One region of the Halobacillus sp. ABD4_316 genome, then DNA from elsewhere that is predicted to be linked to it. Evidence: riboswitches for the same ligand, from Rfam matches in the RefSeq annotation. Region 1 holds a riboswitch; each other region holds the start of a gene.

Evidence for each region. Region 1 has a riboswitch for thiamine pyrophosphate ahead of thiT (energy-coupled thiamine transporter ThiT). Riboswitches for the same ligand answer to the same signal wherever they lie in the genome.
Region 2: linked by a shared signal. The riboswitch ahead of tenA (thiaminase II) and the one ahead of thiT (energy-coupled thiamine transporter ThiT) in region 1 are both predicted to bind thiamine pyrophosphate.
Region 3: linked by a shared signal. The riboswitch ahead of ACXAJH_RS11420 (acetylornithine deacetylase) and the one ahead of thiT (energy-coupled thiamine transporter ThiT) in region 1 are both predicted to bind thiamine pyrophosphate.
Region 4: linked by a shared signal. The riboswitch ahead of thiW (energy coupling factor transporter S component ThiW) and the one ahead of thiT (energy-coupled thiamine transporter ThiT) in region 1 are both predicted to bind thiamine pyrophosphate.

The regions. Positions count from the first base shown of each region.
Region 1 is NZ_JBSWZA010000005.1:169,364-172,865, forward strand. It holds gene ACXAJH_RS17735 (SDR family oxidoreductase) at 37-921, shown strand; gene ACXAJH_RS17740 (alpha/beta hydrolase) at 899-1,645, shown strand; TPP riboswitch at 1,727-1,825, shown strand; gene thiT (energy-coupled thiamine transporter ThiT) at 1,913-2,479, shown strand; gene ACXAJH_RS17750 (phospholipase D family protein) at 2,580-3,502, shown strand, end outside.
Region 2 is NZ_JBSWZA010000001.1:84,370-87,871, reverse strand. It holds gene thiO (glycine oxidase ThiO) at 1-284, opposite strand, end outside; gene tenI (thiazole tautomerase TenI) at 289-888, opposite strand; gene tenA (thiaminase II) at 885-1,580, opposite strand; TPP riboswitch at 1,690-1,797, opposite strand; gene ACXAJH_RS00535 (NUDIX domain-containing protein) at 1,842-2,282, opposite strand; gene ACXAJH_RS00530 (hypothetical protein) at 2,400-2,561, opposite strand; gene ACXAJH_RS00525 (hypothetical protein) at 2,654-2,902, shown strand; gene ACXAJH_RS00520 (hypothetical protein) at 2,953-3,186, shown strand; gene ACXAJH_RS00515 (2-thiouracil desulfurase family protein) at 3,457-3,502, opposite strand, start outside.
Region 3 is NZ_JBSWZA010000002.1:911,851-915,352, reverse strand. It holds gene ACXAJH_RS11420 (acetylornithine deacetylase) at 1-1,192, opposite strand, end outside; TPP riboswitch at 1,272-1,378, opposite strand; gene ACXAJH_RS11415 (GNAT family N-acetyltransferase) at 1,482-1,976, shown strand; gene ACXAJH_RS11410 (hypothetical protein) at 1,932-2,357, opposite strand; gene ACXAJH_RS11405 (hypothetical protein) at 2,567-2,983, opposite strand; gene ACXAJH_RS11400 (alpha/beta hydrolase) at 3,183-3,502, shown strand, end outside.
Region 4 is NZ_JBSWZA010000002.1:289,749-293,250, reverse strand. It holds gene thiM (hydroxyethylthiazole kinase) at 1-584, opposite strand, end outside; gene thiD (bifunctional hydroxymethylpyrimidine kinase/phosphomethylpyrimidine kinase) at 581-1,384, opposite strand; gene thiW (energy coupling factor transporter S component ThiW) at 1,431-1,919, opposite strand; TPP riboswitch at 1,999-2,108, opposite strand; gene ACXAJH_RS08550 (PucR family transcriptional regulator) at 2,197-3,502, opposite strand, start outside.

The DNA of each region.
Region 1 (3,502 bases):
AAAGGGTAGACGAATAGATAAAGGAGGACACCATCGATGCAGCCAACCGTTATGATTACCGGATCCTCCAGCGGATTCGGACAGCAGACCGCTGTGAAATGTGCAGAGAAAGGCTTCCGTGTCATTGCAACAATGCGGAATATGGAAAAAGCGTCGGTTTTCCAAAACGCAGACCTGACGGAAGACGTGAAGCAGAAGATTGAAGTGTGGCAGCTGGATGTCACGGATGATACCTCGATTGAACGTTTTAAGGAAAAAGCAGAACAACTGGAGCGGGTGGATGTGCTCGTGAACAACGCGGGCTATGCGGTAGGAGGGTTCCTGGAACAGGTCCCACTTGAGGAATACCGCCGGCAGTTCGATACGAACGTCTTTGGTGTTATAGCCGTCACGAAGGCTGTTCTGCCCGTCATGAGGCGCCAAGGGTCCGGAAAAATACTAAATGTCAGCAGTGTCAGTGGATTGATCGGTTTTCCGGGGTTATCGGCGTATGTATCGTCCAAGCATGCGCTGGAAGGACTTTCTGAAAGCCTGCGCTTTGAACTGCAGCCATTCGGCATTGATGTCGCGTTGATTGAACCAGGCTCTTTTCAGACGAATATCTGGTCGTCCGGTATGAAGCTTCCAGAGGAAGTACACAATCCTTCGTCGCCGTATGCTTCCTACATAAAAGGACTGTGGAGTGCCTTGAACGAAGAGTCACGGGCCCAGCCGGCTTCCGTCGCCGACCTCATGACAGGACTGATCCAAAAAGACAAGCTGAAAAAACTGCGTTATCCAGTCGGAGCGGGCGTCCGTACCAACGTGCTTTTGAAAAGGATTCTTCCATGGGCATGGCTCGAAAAGGCGGTATTGAAACGGATATTAGGTTCCACCAAAACAAAAGGAGGAAAACCAGATGGCCGAGTACAGCATTCTTGATGGGGCAGAGGAAATCAAATACGAGGGCAATGAGGTGGGGATACTCGTCTCCCACGGGTTCACAGGGACGACCCAGAGCATGCGTCCGCTCGCAGAAGCATACGCACGCGAAGGCTATACCGTTTACTGTCCACGGTTGAAAGGACACGGCACAGCACCGGAGGATATGGAGACGACGTCCTATAAGGACTGGATCGAATCAGTGGAGAGCGCCTATCAATGGCTGAATGAACGGTGCAGTTCTATATTCGTCGTCGGTTTATCCATGGGAGGAACGCTTGCCCTTTATATGGCCGGTGAGCATAAGGACATCCAGGGGGTTATTCCGATCAATGCAGCAATCGACATCCCGGTGATGGAGGAGAGTGCGGCGACAGACGAACGTTTTCTTGATGCCATCGGCTCCGATATTAAAGACCCCGGCCAGGATGAACTGGCCTACGACAAAACACCGGTCAAATCCATTACCGAAATCACGGTCTTAATGGATCATGTGAAAAAGCGGCTTGATACGATTCACTGCCCGATTCTGATTTTCGTCTCGGATGAGGATCACGTCGTCTCGCCCAATAATTCAGAAGTGATCTTTGATTCGGTCTTTTCGGAGCACAAGGAGCTTGTCCATTTGGAAAACAGCTACCATGTCGCAACACTGGATCATGACCAGGATTTGATTGTCGAGCGCAGTCTGGAATTCTTCCAGATGTATACGAATACAAAATAGACTCCATTGCCCGGGAAATAAGTTTTGTCATCGGAGAGAAGTTTGATATAATAGAAGCATAGCAAGAAGAGTAATCGGTACAAAGCCTACAAGGGGAGCCTAGCGGCTGAGAGTGAACCTCGTTCAGACCCTTCGAACCTGTCAGTTAGTACTGGCGCAGGGATGGCGGCTTTTTTGATGGTGCAATGCATTCGGGATCCCTCCATCAGGAAGCGTCCCTGTCTGCATTGCTTTTTTTGTGTCTTTTTTTAAAGGAGGAATGCTGGAATGAGAAACCGCAGAGTCCTATTTTTAGTAGAAATTGCGATCTTTTCCGCATTAGCACTACTACTGGATATCCTTCCGTTTTTATCATTTAAATTATGGGCCCAGGGCGGTTCCGTTTCGTTTGCAATGGTGCCGGTCTTCATTATGGCCTTCCGCTGGGGCGTGAAGGGAGGCGCGGCTACTGGACTGCTGCTCGGCATCTATCAGATTTTGACCGGTGCCTATATCATCACCCCTTTGCAGACGCTGTTGGACTACATTGTGGCGTTTGCGGTGATCGGTGCGGCAGGAATCGTGGCCAAACCGCTTTGGAATGCGATCCGCTCCAAGGAAACGAAAGCTCTCGTCGGGTGGATCATCGCGGGGTGCTTTATCGGCAGTGTACTCCGCTTCTTCGGTCACTTCGCAGCAGGGATCATCTTTTACGGTGAGTTTGCGCCGGAAGGACAGCCGGTCTGGCTGTACTCCCTCGTTTATAATGGCGGATACATGCTGCCTGCGTTTATCTTAAGCGCCATCGTAATCAGCCTTTTGTTCATACAGCGTCCAAAGCTGCTGCTTCATTAAATGAGAAAAGTCTTCTGCCCCTGCGGTAGAAGGCTTTTTTTTCCATGTTTGAAACACCCCCGGGTAGTGAAAAGACAGGCAGAGACCAGGGGGGATAAGAATGAAAAAAATAAAGGGGTTATTAAAGAAGAAATGGGTCTGGCTGCTGCTTTTGATCGTGCTGATCCTTTCGGTCATGATTGCCTATCATACCTCATGGAAAGCGCTCCCGGAAGGCGTTTCCTACGAGGGCGGTGTCCATCAGATGGAGGATATCGAGTTTTTCCGTGACCTCTCCTATGAGAATCAAGAGGGGGATACGGTTCATGATCTTCAGGTTTTTGAGGAGATGTATGCCACTATAGGGGAAGCGGATGATTTTATTGTCGCTGATATGTTTCTTTTCAACGGCTACACGAACGGGAAAAATGAATTTCCCGAAATCAGCAGTCGTCTCGTGGACGCTGTATTAGAAAGAAAAGAAGAAGTGCCTGAGCTTGAAGTCGTGTTTATTACCGACCAAATCAATACCATTTACGGCTCCTATGAATCGGAAACAATCCGCCGCCTGGAAGATGGCGGGGTGAACGTCGTCTTAACCAATCTGGACAAACTGAGAGATTCCAATCCGTTATACTCGAGTGCGTGGCGTCTGATGTTTTCCTGGATGGGTAACGGAGGAGAAGGGTGGATCGGCAATCCGATTGCCAAGGAGGCCCCTGACGTGACGCTTCGATCCTACATGAAGCTGTTGAATATTAAGGCGAACCACCGGAAGCTGCTTGTGACTGAGGATTCAGCCGTTGTATCCACGGCTAACCCTCATGATGCCAGTGGGTACCATGAGAACGTCGCTTTCAAAATGGACGGTCCGATTATAGAGGATATTTTGGAAGCAGAAGAAGCGGTGGCCCGCTATTCCGGCGGGGAATTCATCGACTACAGCAGCTATGAATGGGAAGAGCAGGAAGGACCGCTTCAGACACAGTTCGTGACCGAAGGAAAGATCTATGACGCCGTGCTGGAAGAGCTGGAGGACGCTGG
Region 2 (3,502 bases), on a different contig from region 1:
TTATACAACCCTTTCTGCTGGAGTCCGATATCCACCCCGCTGAGTTCTTTCAATTCAGCTGCAAGAGAAGGAAACATCGCCCGGCTCGTTCTCGCCATTTGAAAAAGCGGATCGTCCCCTTCCCATTCGGACTGAGCCCCAAGCATGCCGGCGGCGGCGCTTGATGCTTTCTGTCCAGTTTTCCCCCGGTCGATGACGAGGACTTTTTTCTGCCGCTTAACCAGCTGATACGCAATAGAATTCCCAATCACTCCACCACCCACAACAATTGCGTCATAAAACATCCCTTCATCTCCTTCCCAGTCGGTATTGATAACGGCGGACCGCCTTTTCCGCATCGTCTGCTAATAGAATGCCGGATAGTACAGCCGCTCCCGACGCTCCAAAGGGCTGAAGACGGCTGACATTTTCCGGTGTCAATCCCCCTATCGCGGTGACAGGCAGCGAGACTGCCTGTGTGACCCTCTGCAGAGCCTCGAGCCCGCGTCCCGCCGATCCAGGCTTGGATGCTGTCTCAAAGACATGTCCGAACAAAATAAAATCTGCTCCCCGTTTTTCTGCAGTGACAGCTTCTTCTACAGAATGGACCGAACACCCGGCGTTTAAAAAAGGAAAAGCCCGCTTAACCTCTTCGACCGGAAGACTGTGTCCGGCCAGCTGCACGTGAGGCACTGCTTTTGCCACGGCTACATCCACCCTGTCATTGATGACGAGCTTTTCGGTTGGAAACCCAAGGTCTGTCAAAGCATCTACAGTATCCGCCACTTCACTTGCGGACCACTGCTTTTCACGAAGATGGAAGAAATCAATCATCGGTTCAATCGCAGCCACCCTTGTGCACAGTTCCTCCCTGGACTGCCGCCCTGTGGAAATGACGTGCAGTTTCATTCACGTCCGGCTGCGATCGACTGTTTTAAATCAAACGGCCATTCCTCCATACGGTAAGCCATTTCCCAGAACATATATTCATACTGACTGCTGATGATAAACAATTCCTTCATCCGGGATCTGCCGGCATCTGTTTTCGCTTCAGCCAGTTCATCAAGGCGCTCGATCTGCTCTTCTACAAGCGTCCGGAACCAATCCCCTCCGTAAGCCGCAATCCATTCCTGATAGACCGGTTCTTCCGGTGACGATTCTTTCAAATGTTCGCCGACTTCATAATACAGCCAGTAGCACGGAAGAATCGTCGCAATCACATCCCCTAAGTCCCCGTTATACGCTCCTCTGTACATATGGGACGCATACGCATAGGCCGTTGGTGACGGTTTGAACTGCTCCCGCTCTTCCTGCGTAATGCCGAGCTGCTTCAAAAAATTCTCATGAAGCCCAAGCTCAGCTTCATACGTACTTTGAGCATGAGACGCCATATTGGCCATGACAGCCATATCTTCAGACTTTGCAGCTCCCAGTGACTGGACACGGGCAAAATGAGACAAGTAATACGAATCCTGAAGCACATAATAACGGAACTTTTCGAGAGGAAGCGTTCCCTCTCCAATCCCTGTGACAAAAGGATGGTGAAAACTTCCCTCCCAAATCTCATCCACGGCCTTTCTGATTTCTTCTGAAAATGTCATATCCACTCTCTCCTTTGTTGAACGATCCGCCACTGATTTTTCCCACTAAAAAAGCCACTTTCCCCGGCATAGGAAAAGTGGCTGATATACATTTATTTTCATAGACATGTATAGGTATCGGCCACTTCCCTACGCTGGTATAAACCAGATCAGGTTCCAAGAGTCTTAAAGCATCACTTTAATCTCAGCCTTTGAGAAGGCACCCCTAGTGGATCGCTCGTTATTCAATTCCCTTTCATCGTAACACGTTAGAATTTTTTGTCAAAAACAGATTTTCGACTGCCGTTCCACGGCTTTCTGGATACTGTTGGCGGTCCATGGAGGAATCGGGACGGGACTCTCGTTTAGACCCGGCTCGACCCAGACCATGTCCGCCACTTCTTCCGGACTCTTTATATAGGGCTCTCCTGTGAAATCCGTAGTCAAAAACACGATATTCAGAACCTGGATATCCCCGATTAAAAAAGTATTGCTGTGTACATAGGTAAGGTCCCCATCCAAAGTGAGGCCGATCTCCTCTTTAATTTCACGGCGGACGTTATCTTCCAGCACATCAAGGGAATCCGGACTGAACTCCATTTTCCCTCCAGGCAGCGAATACAATCCTCCCGCGTGCTCCTCTTCCGGTGACCTTTGAATAAGTAGAATATGGTCCTCTTTCATAATGGCCGCTTCTACGTTTATGATATAAGAATACGACATATACAAACCTCCTTTTTTAACCAATCCTTACCAAATTCGACACACCGCTTCAATTTCCTCCCCCTCATGAAGAAAAGACTATTGAGCATATTCATAGTGTCTCTTTATTATAAACCGTTACACAGAACGGATAATAACGTCTTTGACTTTCTGCATCGCTCCATCAATGGCAGAAGCCTTCAGGGAAGCGAGGTAGACAACGACACCTGCTCCTTCTTCCACCTTACCAAAGCGCTGGATATCCACGATAATGGTCCTCTGCAGGGAAGGACAAGTCAAGTCATTTCATTCTAAAAACACCCGCCCTTTTCAGGACGGGTGTTTTTTTATGCTCATCTCAGGTAAAATATGGCTCGGAGAGGAGGAAAACAATGACACAACTGAAAGTCCTTTCTGCGTGGAACATCCTTCCCGCTGCGCTTTTGATCACTGCCGGATGGTTTCTGTTGGATGTCAATCCATCCAACACCTACACGGGATCCCTCTTTCTTATCCTGTTCTGGACAGTGAAAAGCGGACTGGACGCCTGGAGGTATCACTTGATCCGCCAAAATAAGCATGCCATTTTAAACTTCGGCTTTACCGCTGTCAGTCTTGTCTTGTTGTTTTATGTCCTCTAAGGGAAGGCAGCAGTTAAAGAGAACCATCCACTTATAAGGAGCGGATACATATGTTAAAAAAGATTCGAATCCTCTTATCAGTCATAATCATCCTTTTGTCCGGCTACGGATTATGGACAGATAAATCAGGAGACCTTTTGTCTTTCACTCTCGCAGGTTTTGCCATTCTTATGGTTATCCTTGGCCTTGAAGAACAAAAAGAAACAACCAAAAAGCGTGCCTCCATTTATTATGCGGTCTCTGTTTTCTGTCTGTTTACTTCCATAGCCGGATTCATCCAATAATAAGAGTCCCTTTAGATGAGATCCCTATTCCTGCAAACGCGACTTAAACATCCTAGATCGCATAAGGGAAGGCGACGTGGAGTGTTCGATGGTGACGCCTGTGGAAAAGCATAAGGTGAAGATCCACTTGGGCAGGTGGTTTTCGTGCCCAAGTCAGCTGAGGCCGTGCCCGCGGCGGGCATCCACCGATAGGCGGAGCGTGACAATCGCAGTCCCCCCCTCGAGGAGAAAAGCTTTTCTACATGAGGAGAGCCCCTGGAGAGGGGCTCTTTACACCAACGTATGGATAAAATCAATTTCACTCATCACCTGTATG
Region 3 (3,502 bases), on a different contig from region 1:
ACTCATTCACCGCATGCGCCTGATCCAGCGTGCCGGGACCGTAGAGAATGGTCGGGATGCCTGCTTCTGAGAGCCATCCTCCATCCGTCACAGTCGGAGACATGGACATTTCCGCCGGCGTACCATGGATGATTTTATGGGCCTGTTGAAGCTGCTGTACCCCTGGATGGGCAGGATCGACAGAAAAGGCGGGGAAGATTTCTCCGCGCTCCTCGATCATGGACGTTCCTCCCCATTTGAATTGAGGGGCATGGTTTTTCAGCCATGGATCGGCCTGAGCGGCAGCACGGACATGTGCTTCAATTTCTTCGATCACATCTTCATAATGCTCTTCTGGATAATAGTGCACGGTAATCCATAAAGCACAGCGGTCGGCGATAAAAGCGGCATGCCTTCCACCTTCAATGACAGCCGGATTGATTGTCGTCGATCCAGGTGGAAAGCCTGGACTCGATTTCGTCACCGCCCAGTGCTGCTCCAATTCCTGCAGCGACTGGATGATTTTCATCATTTTTTCAATCGCCCCCGCTCCGTATCTTCCTCCACCGGCGTGAATGAGCGAACGGCGTTCCGCATCGTGGAAGGTTTCCGGGCTTTCAACCATTATCCATCCGGTAATAACGCCCCCCTGCCCTTGAATGGCGCAGTTACTTGTATCGGATACGATGGCTAAATCGGCATAATACCCTCTTTCTCCACAGGATTTTGTTCCTGCTTCTCCGACCTCTTCACCGACGACGGACTGCACATGAAGGTCGCCGGCTGGTTGAATGCCCGCTTCATGAAGAAGCTTGAGTGCAAATAGAACTGCGGCCATTCCACCTTTCATATCCGCTGTCCCTCGGCCATAAAGCCGGTCGCCTTGAATCGTGAGCGTGAAAGGATCATGCTCCCACTTTTCGCCGTCATCCAGAGCGGCCACATCAATATGACCGTTTAAGATGAGACTTCTGCTGTGTTCCCGGTCGGTTCCTTTTTTCGTTCCGACGACAATCGGATCGCCGGGGTACAGTTCCCACGTGTCTATTTCAAAATCCATCCGGCTTAAATACTTTTCTATGTACTGTTGTGCTTCCGACGCATTTCGGGCTGGAGGGCTTAACGTCGGAAAGGCGACCAAGTCCCCCAGAAGCTGGTGCATCTGCTCTTCCTTTTCCTCTACTCTCTGCAGCAATTCCTCTAACTGAATCATCGTACTCTCTCCTTCCATATAAAAAGCCCGCCCCTTCGAGAGAAGGAGCGGGCTTGATCATCATGTAAGAAAAGATCAATCATCGACCGCTTCACTTCCCTCCGCTGGTATGAGCCAGATCAGGTTGTAAGGGTCAAAGCTTCTGCTTTTCTCAGCCCGGTCAACAGGGCTCCCCTAGTGAAACATGCTATAAAACTGTTATTTTCATTACAACACAGGGGGCCGGAAAGGACAAGTCCCGTTTAAACGCGAAATGTAGATGGAGGACGTATAAAACAGGGGGCCATGGATGGACATCAAAAACGATGATTTAACAAGCGATGAAGTACAAGCATTCATAAAGGAACACCTTTTCAATATGACCCTGCACTCCCCGCCAGAAAGCATCCACGCATTGGATATAGAAAAATTAAAACAGCCCGGCGTGACCTTTTGGACAGCCTGGGAAAAGGGAGAGCTGGCAGGAATGGGAGCGTTGAAAGAACTCCATCCGGCGCACGGAGAAATCAAGTCGATGAGAACGGCCTCTTCCCATTTAAGACGAGGCGTCGCCCACAGATTGCTCCAACACATCATAAATGAATCCAGCGCCCGAGGGTATACACAGCTCTTTATTGAAACCGGGTCTCAAGAGGCGTTCCATCCGGCTGTCCAGCTGTATAAGAACTTCGGGTTTGTTTTCTGTGGTCCTTTCGCCGGCTACAAGGAAGACCCAAACAGCTTATTTATGACCCTGAAACTAACGGATACTGTAATACATAACCGTGATCACCGTAACGGATAAGAGGACAGCCGCTGTCAGACTCTTCTTTAGGGAAGCAGCAGGGATTTTTTTAACGAGCGTGTAGGTGATTGGAAAAATGAAACTGATCGGTATGAGATACAAGCTTAAGAACATCGTAAAGACAGCCAATAACACAGCTAGAAGTGGTCCAATTAAAAGATACAGGCCCCACTCAATAAAAAAGCGTCCCAACGACAGCTGCCTGCTTAAACGATCGGCTATGAAAGACAGGGGGAGGGCAAACACAGCATGCCCCAAATAGATGTTGACTAAATTAAAATATAAGTTTCCGACCAGATTGCTGTAATCCGATGTGAGATAAATAGAAACCAATAAAGCTGTTACAAAACTGCTGATTAAGGCAGCAAGAATTTTCCGCATCGTACAAGCTCACTTTCATGTTGTTTTATTTATGTAGGTAAAAGAAGCGCAGGTTCCGGTTTTGGGTGGGTCTGTTCTGTTCCCGCAGGCTTTAACTTCCTCAAGACCTCACCACATGACCAGATTGCAGTATAGGCGTTGGCGACGCCTATGGATCAGGGTAAGGCAATGAGAGGAGGAGAGTCCTTTTTCTATAGGGATAGAGAAAATTATCCACCCAGAGATATGGTCTCAAAGGCGGCTTCTTTTCCGTTTTCATAAATCCTCAGGATCTCATAACTTTGATAACCGTCGACTCTGTAGAAGCGTTCGGATTTAACCGAATCACCAGCGCCGGCCTCTGTCTTGTATAACAGGTTCAGCGTATCTTCTTCTGCCCGGACCTCGAAGGATGTATAATATTCCGCCCCTTCGCCCTGTTTTGTTCCGTTCAAATAGATATACACCGTATTCTGATCTCCGTCTTGGAACATATAATTTCCATGTCTATTTTTTACCGTTTGAAAATAGGACAACGCGTCCCCTGGAAGATCCTTTTTCCCAATTTCAGAGAAGGACCATTCCCTTTCACTTTGACACGCTGTCAGGATTAAAACAGATAAAAGCACCAATAGGATTCCCTTCAATAGCAAGCCCCCTTTTACACTTTCTCTGCTATTCTAGCATTCCTGGATGGCCCTTGAAAAATCCATTTCACATGGAAGGAAAGCGTTGATCGAATGGATCAGCTTATATAACATAGTTGACTTATCGGAATTATTGTATTTTAATAGCACTAATAGATTTTTATCGAACGACCAGTGAATGAAGATGGAGGGAAACATGATGAAGGAAGCCTATCCGGTTATTGATGGTGCGGAATCGTTGTTTTTTGAAGGAAATGATACAGGGGTACTGCTCTGTCATGGCTTTTTAGGAACGCCCCAGAGTCTGAGAGAGGTGGCAGAAGGGCTGGCGGATCAAGGTTATACCGTATCGGTGCCACGACTTCCAGGTCACGGAACGCACTATAAAGATCTGGCTTCCTGCTCGTTCTCCGATTGGTATATGGAAATCGAAGCCGCTTATCTGCAGTTGTACTCCCGGTGCAGGGAAGTATTCGTCATCGGTCAGTCGATGGGAGGCACGCTGACCCTGGACCTCGC
Region 4 (3,502 bases), on a different contig from region 1:
CCTAGCAGACATCCGGATCCTGTGACTTTTGAAAGCCATTGGTGTCCTGTATCGTTTTTGAAGACTTCTCCTTCATACCCGATCACATCGGTTTTGCCTGTGCAGACAGCCATCGTCTGATAAAGTTCAGAAACTTTGAGAGCAATCTCATCGGTATTGGAGGCTTCTCCAGAGTCCACCCCTTTTGTTTCGACTTTCTCTCCAGCAAGGAAAGCCAGTTCTCCCGCATTGCCTTTGATCACATCGACATGAACCGTCGACAATATTTTCCTACAGGCCTCTTCCCTGTAGGAGGTGGCAGCGACTCCTACAGGATCCAGAACGACAGGGACGCCGGCTTCATTCGCCGCTTTTCCCGCCTCCAGCATCGCTTCCACCTGCTGCTCGTTCAATGTGCCGATATTCAACAGAAGGCCGTCTGCCAAACGAGCGACATCCCCGGCTTCCTGAACGGCATTCGACATAATCGGCGAAGCGCCGAGAGCAAGCAGGCCGTTGGCTGTATAATTCATGACGACTGCATTGGTAATGTTATGAATCAAAGGGCGTTCACTCCGCAGCTTCTGGATCAATGTTTGTGTCATGGATGAAAAACCTCCCTGCGTACAGCGAAATGATTGGTCGGGCCGTCCCCTTTACCAAGATCGAAAGAATGGCGAATAGCCTCTGTCACAAAATGCTTGCCCTTCTCTACCGCCTGCGCGAGCGGATATCCCTGGCTCATATAAGCGGCTATAGCAGCCGAGTACGTGCAGCCTGTGCCATGGGTATTCGCTGAATCAATCCGTTCTTCTTCGAAGGTGTGCAGCTCATATCCGTCATATAGAAAGTCGACCGCTTTCCCTTTTAAATGGCCGCCTTTTACAAGCGCAGCACCGGCTCCCAGCTGTTCTACAATTTCCACAGCTGCTTCCTTCATATCCTCTTCATGATGGATCCTTCGATTGAGAAGGGTTTCTGTTTCCGGAATATTGGGGGTGACAAGCGTCGATTCTGGTACAAGATGCCTTTTTAAATAGATCTGTTCTTCCTGCTCTACAAGCGGATCTCCACTTTGAGCAATCATGACAGGGTCCATAATATACGGAGCATCGATGGTCTGCATCCAGTCTTTAATGACCTGCATCATTTCCTTATTGGCAATCATCCCTGTCTTCACAGCGTGCACCGGCATATCATCACTTACCGCAAACAGCTGCTCACGGAGGAAGGAGTCAGGGAGATGATGCACATCTTTGACTCCTGTCGTATTTTGGGCGACAACCGAAGTCACCACACTCATACCATAGCTTTTCAATTCCTGGAATGTTTTCAAATCGGCCTGGATGCCGGCTCCTCCACTTGGATCCGTACCGGCAATTGTTAATACACATGCGGGTTTCATTGAACCACTTCCTTTCCTATCAATCATTCTTTTCAATTGGATTTCATCAGGACTGCGGGAGCGGGCTTTCCACCTTCACTCTTGATAAAAGGAACACAGCAATGACCGCTCCTGACAGACTACTCACTAGAAACGACGGAAGAAACGCAAAGACCGCTGCTGAGCTTCCCATGAACCAGCTGGCGAAGGGAACGGCGGCCAGAGCACCAATCACACCTGTGCCCAGCACTTCTCCTGCTGCTGCAGAAAGCTTCCGTGCATAAACCTTATAAAATACACCGGCAAAAAACGCCCCGAACATACCTCCGGGAAAAGCCAGAATCGTCCCGAGTCCCAGCAGAAAACGCAGCAGGCCGATGACAAAAGCGACCGCCACCGCTGGAATCGGACCGAGCATTACGGCTGCCATGACATTGACGGCGTGCTGGACAGGGTAGGCTTTGGCTGCTCCAGCGGGAAACGATAAAAACTGCGAGCCTAGTGTACCTACGGCCACAAGGACGGCCATGAATGTAAGAATTCTGGTTTTATTCATCAGTCAGCTCCTTCCTGGGAATAAAATAAAAAACCAGGTCCACCGGGGACCTGGTTTTGATAGAAGAAGTCGATCAATGACGATCATGTGACTACTTCCCTCCGCTGGTATTAACCAGATCAGGTACGTAAGAGTCAGAAAGCGTCCATGCTTTCCTCTCAGCCTCTTCAGGCTCCCCTAGTAGTTTTGAAATCTATTCACTTGCATCCATCATAACAAAACTGGTTGAATCTGTCATCATCTCCTGCCTCATGCAGCCAGGCAAAAAGACTTCCGTTCACTGCGGCCCGGGCTTCTCTACTTTTTTCAGGAGCCACAGCCGCACACTCAGCTCCAGTAAAAATAAATCATCCGCGTTCAACAAGGACAACCCCGTCAGCTGTTCAATATTCCTCAGCCGGTGCAGAAGGGACTGCCGGTGCAGATTCAGTGCCCTCGATGTCTGGCTGACATTGCTGTTGTACTTGTTATAAACCATAAATGTATGAAGAAGCTCCGCCTGCCTTTTCTGATCATAATCAATCAGGGGCTGGAGAGTATCCTGAACAATATCCTCGATTTCTTTTTTATGGGATAAGGCCATCAAAAGCCTGTTCATCCTTGTCTCCTTAAAGAATGTCCGGCCCCCGGCCTCGTTCTGCTGCTCTCCCATCTGCAGGGCTGTCCGCGCTTCCTCATAGCTGTGATGGAAGACTTGATACCCTTCTTTATGACACGAAATCCCCCATTGGATCGTGACACCAGCCAGCAGTTCGAACAAACGCCTTTCGACAAGGTCCAGAAATTGATTCGCTGCTTCCTCACTGCCTGCTTTATCCGCCTCCAGAAAGATGATGACTCTCTCTTCATCAAAGGTCGTCATCACCTGCCGTCCCACCATGTGCCCGGCATAAGCGGCCTCCTTCTGGATGTAATAGTTGCGGCTCTGTAGAGAAGAAGAAGAGGGAAGCTGTCCATCGTTTCCTACTGAACGGCTTGCCGGCCGATGGAACAGAACCTCTCCGACAAAGCAGACGTAAGGTTTCTCAAGATCATAGCCGAGAAGCCTGGCTTTCGACAACAGCTGCTTGTCCATGCGCTGCTCCTGCTTCGCCAGTTCCAAAAGAAAGTTATCCTTGAGACGGATTTCTGTCATTTCGATGGCATTTTCCTTCACGAAATAAAGGGCACAGGCGGTCAGCGTGTGCTCAAGAATCGTCATCATCTCTGTTGTTACCTCTTGGTCCTTTTCCGGCTGAAACAACAAATATCCCTGTTTCTTATAGTTGGATAGAATCGTAAGCTGATAACAGCATTCTTCACCGATTTGATAAGCTTCTATAAAATGTGTAAGCGGGTGCTCCACACGGAAAGGATGCTCAATTAAAGAAACAACCGCTTCTTTACGCCCGTTCAACGCTTCAATCAGGGAAGAATCAAAATGCTGATTGGCCCGGATGTGCTTCAAATGGTCACTGATGGCATTGGGCAGCCCTGTGTATTGATAGAGGATGGTCGTGATTTCCTGAAGTCCCTTCCCATTCAGCACGCAATTGATCAATTCCTGACGGATCCCTTCGACATGCCTGTGAATCTTCTGTTTC